Regions from separate parts of the Pseudomonas sp. O230 genome, predicted to be linked through region 2. Evidence: predicted binding sites of a transcription regulator. Region 2 holds the regulator's gene; each other region holds the start of a gene.

Region 1 (3,275 bases), on a different contig from region 2:
CTTCTTCCGGCTTCTTGCCCTCGTCGACCAGCTTGCGCAGGTAATCCAGCGCTTGCCGCCCGTCGTTCAACGCCACCACTTCGACACCGATCGTTTGCAGGCAACGCGTGACCTGCTTGCGCGCCACCGACGAGTCATCGACCGTCAGCACCCGAAGCGACAGCGCCTTGTGCTGGGTCTCGACATCGACCACGCCGACGGAAATCGCTTCCGGCGTCGGGGCCACTTCCGCCAGCACTTTCTCGACGTCGATGATTTCGACTAACTGATTGTCGACCCGAGTCACAGCCGTCAGGTAATGATCGCGCCCGGTGCCCTTGGGAGGCGGATGAATCTCCTCCCAGTTCATGTTGACGATACGTTCCACCGAGCGCACCAGGAAACCCTGGGTCTTGGTGTTGTACTCCGTGATGATCACGAAGGGATTGCTTTGATCTTTAAGCGCCCCGGAACCGGTCGCCATTGCCAGATCAAGGATCGGAATGGTCGCCCCCCGTATATTCGCCACACCGCACACGACAGGACTGGACTTGGGCATCACGGTCAGTTTGGGGCATTGCAGCACCTCACGAACCTTGAATACGTTGATCCCATACAGCTGCTGGCCGTCGAGACGGAACAACAACAGCTCCAGGCGATTCTGCCCTACCAGTTGCGTGCGCTGGTTTACCGAATCCATTACACCAGCCATGCCCAGACTCCTACACCAACGCTAAGTGTGTTGCGACGCACATTCATCACTAAACGGCACGGCGCTTGCTTTTTAACTCTTATGAACACAGAACCGACATTTTTCCGACGCCTGACATCAACCTGCCGCAGATTGCTCTGCGCGATGTCGGCCGTTTGCCTGTTCAACGCTGGCAGCCCTGCCCTTGCTGACGCGGTTACCTTGCCTGACATACTTATCGGCGTCACTCAGGGCTTTCTTGAATTCACCGTAGAAGACTATCTGGCTACCAGTCAAACGGAAGGTCGCTACGAAATCCAGGTCAACCAGCTCGACCCCCGGCTGCGCATGCCCATGTGCGACAAGGAATTGACAGCCAGCCTGGAGAGTCCGGCCAAGCCGCTGGGCCGGGTCACGGTCAAGGTTCGCTGCGAGGGTTCATCCCCCTGGACGGTCTTCGTACCCGCTCAAGTCCGCCTGTTTCGCGACGTTGTGACCGTGACCCGGCCGCTACGCCGCGCCGGGATTGTCGAGCCCGAAGACGTGACTCTGCGCGAGCGTGACATCAGCCTGATCGGCCAGGGCTATTTCACGTCGGTCGACCAGGCGATCGGCCAACGACTTACCCGACCAATGGTCACCGATCAAGTCATTACCCTGGTTCATCTCGAACAGGCGGAAGTCATTCGCAAAGGCGATCAGGTGGTGATTACCGCCCGCAGTGGTACGCTCAGCGTGCGAATGCCCGGCGAGGCCCTGTCAAATGGCGGTATGGCCGAGCAAATACGCGTGAAAAACCTCAATTCCAGGCGAGTCATCAAGGCGCAAGTTACCGCGCCGGGCCAGGTAGAAGTGTCTATGTAGGATTCTCTGTTCGTGAAGAGTGGCGTTGCCCGAGGCTGTTCCCTAAACTGTGCCGCATGCAGGAGAAGTGCTGGCGCATGCAGGCTCATTTGATAAATGAGTCTAAAGTTTTCACAGGGAGAGCCGAAAACATGGCAAGCGTCCAAATACTCAGAGGTTTTTTACCATGGTCATCGATTTCAGCCGTTTGAATAGCTCCTCGTCACTTACGGGCAGTACACGTACCAGCGTTGCCAAGGAAACCGCCGAAGCCGGCAAATCCGCGCCGCTGAATACCCCGGCCGAACAGGCCACTGCCGTCAAAAGCGGGGAATCGGTACACCTCAGCAATGAGGCTCAACAGTTGCAAAAGGTCACTGACAAGCTGCGCGATCAGCCTGCCGTCGACAACGCCCGTGTGGCCGAGTTGAAAGCAGCGATTGCCGATGGCAGCTATAAAGTCGACAGCAGCCGTGTAGCCAGCAAACTGCTCAACTTCGAAGCCCAGCGCTAGGCCACGGCCCGCGCCAGGCTTTTGGACGCTTAAAACCCAAGGCCAGCCATGCAAGACACTAATTTACTGCAACTGATCACCGACGACTTTGCTCCAGCGCAACACTTGCTCGAGTTACTGCAAACCGAGTCCCTCGCCTTGCACGGTCGCGACATGCCACTGCTCGAAGACATTCTGGCGCAGAAACAGGCATTGATCATTCTGCTCGAACAGCATGGCCGCAAGCGCAGTGAAATCCTCGCCAGCCTCAACCTGCCGACTAATCGTAACGGCCTGGAGCAACTGGCCAGCCATTCGAGCATTGGCGACGAGTTGCTGACCCAGAGCGATGTGCTGACCGATCTGCTGGCTCAATGCCAAGCGGCGAACGCCAACAATGGTCAGTCAATCCTGGTCCAGCAGGCCGCCACGGCCAATCAGTTGAAAATCCTGACCGGCGGTGAACCGCCAGCGCTTTATGATGCCCGCGGATCAACCGCCAAGCTTGCGAAGCCGCGCCCACTCAGTCAGGCTTGAGCCCGCAAATGACCACGCCCTATCAAGACTAGCAACATGCTGGCAATATAATGGCCAGCCGTAGTCATATTTTGTCTGGAGATTGATGAACCGTGTCCAATGCCTTAAACGCGGAAGATGCCCCGCAGCCACCCAAGGTGCTTACCACACCGTTGGAAATCTCCGGCAATCTGCGCCAACTGCAAGACAGCCATGATCCGCTGATCATCACATTCCATGAGCGCACCCAGCGCTTTCAGAGCTACCTGGTGGACGTCGACCGCGAGCGCGGCACCATTGCGCTCGACGAAATGATTCCGCGTGACGGTGAGCGCTTCATGCTGGCCGGCGAACCGTTCAAGGTCGAAGGCTTTCACGAAGGCGTGCGCATTGCCTGGGAAAGCAACGGTCAACTGACCATCGACGAGTCCGGTGACACTCGCTGCTATCGAGGCTCGCTGCCGGACGAGGTGGTTTATCACCAGCGCCGCAACGCCTTTCGCGCAGCCTTGAAGCTGGCGCAACTGGTCAACGTCGATCTGGACGGAGAAAAGCTCAAGGCGCCGATCAGCGGCAAGCTGCTGGACATCTCCGCCACGGGCTGCAAATTGCGCTTTGAAGGTGACATCACCGACAGCCTGCAACTGGGCCAGGTCTACGACCGCTTTGCTGCCGCCCTGCCCTTTGGCAAAATGACTGCACCGGTCGAACTGCGTTACCTGCACTTCGAAGAAAGGATCTCCACCACGTTCG
Region 2 (3,275 bases):
CTCGCGGCCCGTTACGTGCTCAAGTACGGCGCGCAGAATATCGCGCTGGTGAGCATGGACAGCTACCGTATCGGTGCTCAGGAACAACTCAAGACCCTCGGCCGGATCCTCAATGTGTCGGTGACGCACGTCGATCCGGGTCAGTCGCTGGTGCAGGCGCTGGATCCGTTGCTGCGCAAGCGCGTGGTGCTGATCGATACCGCGGGCCTCCAGGCCAGTGACCCGGCATTGCGCATGCAACTCGAAAGCCTGGCTGGCCGTGGCATCAAATCAAAAAATTATCTGGTTCTGGCAACCACCAGCCAGGAACAGGTTCTAACCGCCGCTTATCACAGTTACAAGCGCTGCGGGCTCGCTGGCTGCATCCTGACTAAACTGGATGAAACGGCAAGCCTGGGTGAGGTGTTGAGCCTGGCAATCAGTCATGAATTGCCGGTGGCTTACCTGACCGATGGACCGCGTATTCCGGATGATTTGCATCTGCCGCGTCGTCATCAGTTGGTCAGTCGCGCCGTCAGCGTGCAAATGCAGGAAGAACCCAGCGAAGAAGCCATGGCTGACATGTTCGCTGATATTTATCACAGCCCGACCAAGCAGGTTGGCTGAGGTATTAATGAACAGTTTTTGTACCTACATCGATGGTCTGCCATGCATTGTTCAGATGATGAACGCGCAGCCAGTAATGTGGCCTCCGTCTATGCAAGACAAGGTAAAGAAATAACATGGGCAGCATGCATCCCGTACAGGTGATCGCGGTGACCGGCGGCAAAGGTGGCGTCGGGAAGACTAACGTGTCAGTGAACTTGTCCCTGGCTCTAGCTGAGCTCGGCCGGCGCGTCATGCTGTTGGACGCCGATCTGGGGCTGGCGAACGTCGACGTCCTGCTGGGACTGACACCCAAACGTACCCTGGCTGACGTCATCGAAGGCCGCTGTGAACTGCGCGACGTGCTGTTGCAGGGGCCCGGCGGCATTCGCATCGTCCCTGCGGCGTCCGGCACTCAGAGCATGGTGCACCTGAGCCCGGCTCAGCACGCCGGCCTGATCCAGGCTTTCAGTGATATCGGCGACAACCTCGACGTGCTGGTGATCGACACCGCTGCGGGTATTGGTGACTCGGTAGTCAGTTTTGTTCGCGCCGCGCAAGAAGTCTTGCTGGTGGTGTGCGACGAGCCGACCTCGATCACCGACGCCTACGCCCTGATCAAACTGCTCAACCGCGACTACGGCATGAATCGCTTCCGCGTCCTGGCCAACATGGCGCAGAGCCCGCAGGAAGGGCGCAACCTGTTCGCCAAGTTGACCAAGGTCACGGACCGCTTCCTTGACGTCGCCTTACAATACGTCGGTGCGGTGCCGTACGACGAAAGCGTGCGCAAGGCTGTGCAGAAGCAGCGCGCGGTCTATGAAGCCTTCCCGCGATCCAAGTGCTCCCTGGCGTTCAAGGCCATCGCACAAAAGGTCGATACCTGGCCGCTGCCCGCCAACCCGCGTGGGCACCTGGAGTTTTTCGTCGAGCGCCTCGTGCAACAAACGGCAGGACCCGTGCTATGACAGCCAGCGGTTACAACCTCTACAAGAAGTCGGCACGTGACGCGCAGTACGAGCTGATCGAGCGTTACGCGCCACTGGTCAAACGCATTGCCTACCACTTGCTGGCACGACTGCCGGCCAGTGTCCAGGTCGAAGACCTGATTCAGGCCGGGATGATCGGCCTGCTAGAAGTATCGACCAAATATGACGCCAGCAAAGGCGCGAGTTTCGAGACGTACGCGGGCATTCGAATCCGCGGCGCCATGCTTGATGAAGTGCGCAAAGGGGACTGGGCGCCACGTTCGGTCCACCGCAATACCCGCATGGTCAGCGACGCAATTCGCTCGATTGAAGCTAAAACCGGCCGTGACGCTAAAGATCACGAAGTTGCGGCCGAACTCCAATTGAGTCTCGACGATTACTACGGGATTTTGAACGACACCCTGGGCAGTCGCTTGTTCAGTTTCGACGATCTGTTGCAGGACGGCGAACATGAAGGGCTGCATGAGGATGGCGCGAGTGCTCATCTCGAGCCGTCACGCGATCTGGAAGATGAACGCTTCCAGGCAGCGCTGGCGGACGCGATTGCCAATTTGCCGGAGCGTGAGCGACTGGTGTTGGCGCTGTACTACGACGAAGAGTTGAATCTCAAGGAAATCGGTGAGGTCCTGGGGGTCAGCGAATCTCGGGTCAGCCAGTTACACAGCCAGTGCGCGGCCCGTTTGCGGGGGCGTTTGGGGGAGTGGCGAGCGCGCTGAAGGCAGTGTGGGGACACTGCGAACGTGGCTGGTGTGGTGTTGAACTGCGCCGGTCGCGATCTGTTGTGCTCCAGACAGTCATTGAGTGCTTTGCCGGATTGATTGAAATGGCGCGTCCAGGTGCTGGGTGCGTTTAAGACTGCTTGGAGGTCGAATTGGACAAGAACATGAAAATCCTCATCGTTGATGACTTCTCAACGATGCGGCGGATCATAAAAAACCTGTTGCGTGACCTTGGGTTCACCAACACGGTCGAGGCCGACGATGGCGTTACTGCCATTCCGGTTCTCAACAGCGGAAGCATCGACTTTCTGGTAACGGACTGGAACATGCCGGGCATGACCGGTATCGATCTGCTGCGCCATGTGCGCGCCGATGAAAAGCTCAAGCACCTGCCGGTGCTGATGGTGACCGCTGAAGCCAAGCGCGAGCAGATCATCGAAGCGGCCCAGGCCGGCGTAAACGGCTATGTGGTCAAACCCTTCACGGCCCAGGCGTTGAAAGACAAAATCGAGAAGATTTTCGAACGCATCGGTTGAGAAACTGCGCCACGGGGGAGCTATGGACCACAAAGAATCTTCACAGGGCGATTTTGAATCGACCCTGAAAAAACACGCGGTCGAACTGGTCGAAAGCCTTGAAAAAGGCAGGTTCGGCGACGCTGTGCAACTGATCCATGAGCTCAACCAGACCCGTGACCGCGGCCTGTATCAGGAAGTGGGCAAGCTCACCCGCGAGCTGCACAGCGCGATCGTCAATTTCCAGATTGACCCGCACATGCCGCAAGCCGAGGAAGTGTCCCAGATCACAGATGCCACCGAGCGTCTGGGTTACGTTGTCAAGCTGACAGAGGCCGCAGCCAACCGCACCATGGATCTGGTCGAAAACTCCACGCCGCTGGTCAACAGCCTGAGCGATGAAGCCCAGGCGCTGAGCACGGACTGGGGGCGGTTCATGCGTCGCGAAGTCGGGGCTGAGGAGTTTC
Region 3 (3,275 bases), on a different contig from region 2:
TGGGACAATAGATATAAAAAAGCCGCGATCATCTCGCGGCTTTTTTGTGGGTCACTGCTTCGGCGGCTCAGCCGGTTTCGGCGCTGGATTATCAAACAGATTCAAACGTTCTCTAAGCTCATGCGCTGGCAGCGGTTCTTTATCCGCTGGCAACGCGTTCGGGTCGGCCGGCACTTCACCCGGGCCGCCCTGCCCTTGGGTCGGCTCTGGCGTCGGCTCCACGCCTTGCGAACCTTCGATGGCACGCTGGGCTTTCTTGGTCAGCACGATAATGTCGATACGACGGTTGACCGGGTTGAGCGGTTGCTCCCGGTCGAACAAGGCCGACGAAGCATAACCGACCACTCGTGCGATCTGCGGCTCTGGATAACTGCCCGCCACCAATGCACGACGTGCAGCGTTGGCACGGTTGGCCGAGAGTTCCCAGTTACCGAAGTCGCCAGTGCCCGAGTACGGCTTGGCATCGGTGTGGCCGCTGATGCTGATCTTGTTCGGCACCGCTTTGATGGTGTCGGCCATGGCCAGCAGGATGTCTTCGAAATACGGTTTCAGACGTGCCGAGCCCGAGTCGAACATCGGCCGGTTTTCGGCGTCCACGATCTGGATGCGCAAACCGTCCGGCGTGATCTCGAACAGAATCTGGTCCTTGAATTTCTTCAGCTGCGGGTTCTCTTCGACCTTGTTCTGCAATTCTTGCAGCAACAGTTCGAGGCGTTCCTTCTCCACCATCTCGGCCATGCCTTCGACCTGTTCGGCGTCGACCGTCACCTTGTCCGGCTGCGGCTGGGATTTCACTTCGGGGTTGAGGGTGTTCTCCGGCGCCAGGGTCGGCGTACCGCCCAGGTCGATGATGTAAGGCGTGCCGCTTTCGGAAAAGCCGACCGGGTCCTTGAAGTAACCGGCGATGGCGATCTTCTGTTCCGGTGTCGCGGTGGACAGCAGCCACAACACCAGGAAGAACGCCATCATCGCCGTCGCAAAGTCGGCGAAGGCGATTTTCCAGGCGCCCCCGTGATGCCCGCCGGCGATGCGCTTGACGCGCTTGATGATTATCGGCTGGTTATTTTCCATGACTCAGCGACCACGAACCGCTTGTTCCAGCTCAGCGAAGCTAGGACGGTGCGCCGGGTACAGAACCTTGCGCCCGAACTCTACCGCCAGCGATGGCGGCATGCCGGAAGCCGAAGCCACCAGCGAGGCCTTGATGGCTTCGTAGACGTTCAGCTCTTCCTTGGCATCGTGGGCCAGGGAGTGTGCCAGCGGACCGAAGAAACCGTACGCTGCGAGAATACCGAAGAAGGTACCGACCAGTGCCGCACCCACGTGCAGGCCGATGGATTTCTGGTCACCTTCACCCAGAGAGGCCATGGTCACCACAATACCCAGTACCGCCGCGACGATACCGAAGCCGGGCATGGCGTCGGCAATGCCGTTCACCGCGTGGGATGGGTGCTCCAGGTCTTCCTTGAGGTTGTAGAGTTCCATATCGAACAGGCCTTCCAGCTCATGGGGAGCCATGTTGCCGGAGGACATGATGCGCAGGTAATCGCAGATGAACGCGGTCATGCGCTCGTCCTTGAGCACCGACGGGTACTTGGCGAAGATGGGGCTCGCGGCGGCATCTTCGATGTCGCCTTCGATGGCCATCATGCCTTCGCGGCGACTCTTGTTGAGGATCTCGTAGATCAGCCCCAACACTTCAAGATAGTAGCCGTGATTGAAGCGCGAACTGAACATGCTCAAGGACTTCTTGAGCACGTGCATGGTCATATAGCCGGGGTTGGCCTGGAGGAATGCGCCAAGGGCCGCGCCACCGATGATCAACACCTCGAAGGGTTGAATCAGGGCGGCAATCTTGCCGTGGGAGAGCACGTATCCGCCGAGCACGCTCGCGAATACGACGATGATGCCGATTATTTTAGCCATAGGTAGGAGAGCACTTACTGAGTCGGGTTCAAGGTCATATTCGGAAGTTAAAAAATCTCTTCTTCTACTTATCGGCAAAACTGCGCCAGACTATAGCCAGTTCAGGCGAAAAGCCAATTTGGCCCACTTCGGGCGTAGGTAATGCAGACGATGATCGCGTCCAACCATGGCTAACGAAACGAACGTACCCACTCCAAAACCGAACACTCTCCAAGGCTGGGTAAAGCTTCTGGATGGTGTGCACCTGCCCGTTCCGCAAGCCAGTCATGACCGAGTCTGCAAGGCCATCGGCGACAATCGCAGCTCGTTGCGCGATATCGCCGAGCTGATGCAGGACAGCCCCGCCCTGGCCTTGAGCGTGATTCGCGAAGCCAACCGGCACACCCACGGCAGCATGACCGAGCCTGCGGAGAACCTTGAGGTGGCGATCAATCGCCTCGGTTTGAAGCGCACCGAAGAACTGCTCGCCCGGTTGCCCGCCGAACCGCAATCGGACATTCCTGTGGCCCTGCGTCAGTTGCAGATGATCAGTCAACACGCGACGCAACAGGCCAACGGTTTTTTCGCCGCTCGCCTGGCGCGGCTGTGGCAGGACATTCACTGGGGCAGCCTGCTGTTTTTATCGCCGTTCTGGCCATTGGCGTTGACCCATCCGCATCTGCTTGAAGAATGGGAGCTGCGGGTCATCCATAAAGGCGAATCCGCTCGTAAGGTCGAGAAACAATTATTCGGCGTACGCCTGCTGGAAATCGGTCAGGCACTGGTAGAGATCTGGCACCTGCCGATCTGGGTGCAGCAGGGCTACAAGCTGTTACTTAATGAGCAACGGGAGCTGGTGAAAGTCCTGCGTATCGCACGCGACAGCGATCACCCATTGCGTCAGCAGAACCGTCTCGATGACGATCCGACCCTGCGCCGCTGGCTCAATCAACCGGCCAACACGGTGTTGCTGGCCAACGGCCTGGCGCTGTCGGCGCAGCAGGCCTGGGACTGTCCGCACAGTGAACGCTGGCAGTACCTGACCAGCCTTTATCTGCAAATGCCGATGGACGAGGTGCAACAGCAATTGCACCAACAGGCCGCCAACAGTGCGCGCCAACACGCCATGCCGGACCTCTGGCACCCGGCCGTCGCGCTGCTCTGGCCATGGGGCGTGAACCGTGTTCACGCCGGTCTGTTGCCAGCCCCGGCGCCGACCACCGAGGACTTGGCCCAGTGGCGCAAACAATGCGCCGAGCTGCTGGTGGAGCCGAGTCGTTTCACCAATGCCATGCATTTGACCAACTCGGCCCGTGATGCACTGGTCGCGTGCGGCATGCGTCGGGTGATGATCCTGATGGCCGACCGCA

Evidence for each region. The regulator FliA, encoded in region 2, starts transcription of late flagellar genes. The targets are predictions, from matches to a motif close to CTAAAGTTTNNNNNNNNNNNGCCGNTAA.
Region 1: flgM (flagellar biosynthesis anti-sigma factor FlgM) is a predicted target of FliA. The motif match lies at 1,637-1,664, and genes of this name have one in related genera.
Region 3: motA (flagellar motor stator protein MotA) is a predicted target of FliA. The motif match lies at 1,995-2,022, and genes of this name have one in related genera.

The regions. Positions count from the first base shown of each region.
Region 1 covers NZ_JBJGXN010000006.1:430,080-433,354, forward strand. Annotated here, with positions in the region: gene ACI77H_RS15605 (chemotaxis protein CheV) at 1-691, opposite strand, end outside; gene flgA (flagellar basal body P-ring formation chaperone FlgA) at 773-1,534, shown strand; gene flgM (flagellar biosynthesis anti-sigma factor FlgM) at 1,701-2,027, shown strand; gene ACI77H_RS15620 (flagella synthesis protein FlgN) at 2,076-2,543, shown strand; gene ACI77H_RS15625 (flagellar brake protein) at 2,636-3,275, shown strand, end outside.
Region 2 covers NZ_JBJGXN010000002.1:571,160-574,434, reverse strand. Annotated here, with positions in the region: gene flhF (flagellar biosynthesis protein FlhF) at 1-606, shown strand, start outside; gene fleN (flagellar synthesis regulator FleN) at 723-1,553, shown strand; gene fliA (RNA polymerase sigma factor FliA) at 1,550-2,290, shown strand; gene ACI77H_RS05965 (chemotaxis response regulator CheY) at 2,458-2,829, shown strand; gene ACI77H_RS05960 (protein phosphatase CheZ) at 2,852-3,275, shown strand, end outside.
Region 3 covers NZ_JBJGXN010000013.1:4,723-7,997, reverse strand. Annotated here, with positions in the region: gene motB (flagellar motor protein MotB) at 52-1,071, opposite strand; gene motA (flagellar motor stator protein MotA) at 1,075-1,926, opposite strand; gene ACI77H_RS26160 (HDOD domain-containing protein) at 2,093-3,275, shown strand, end outside.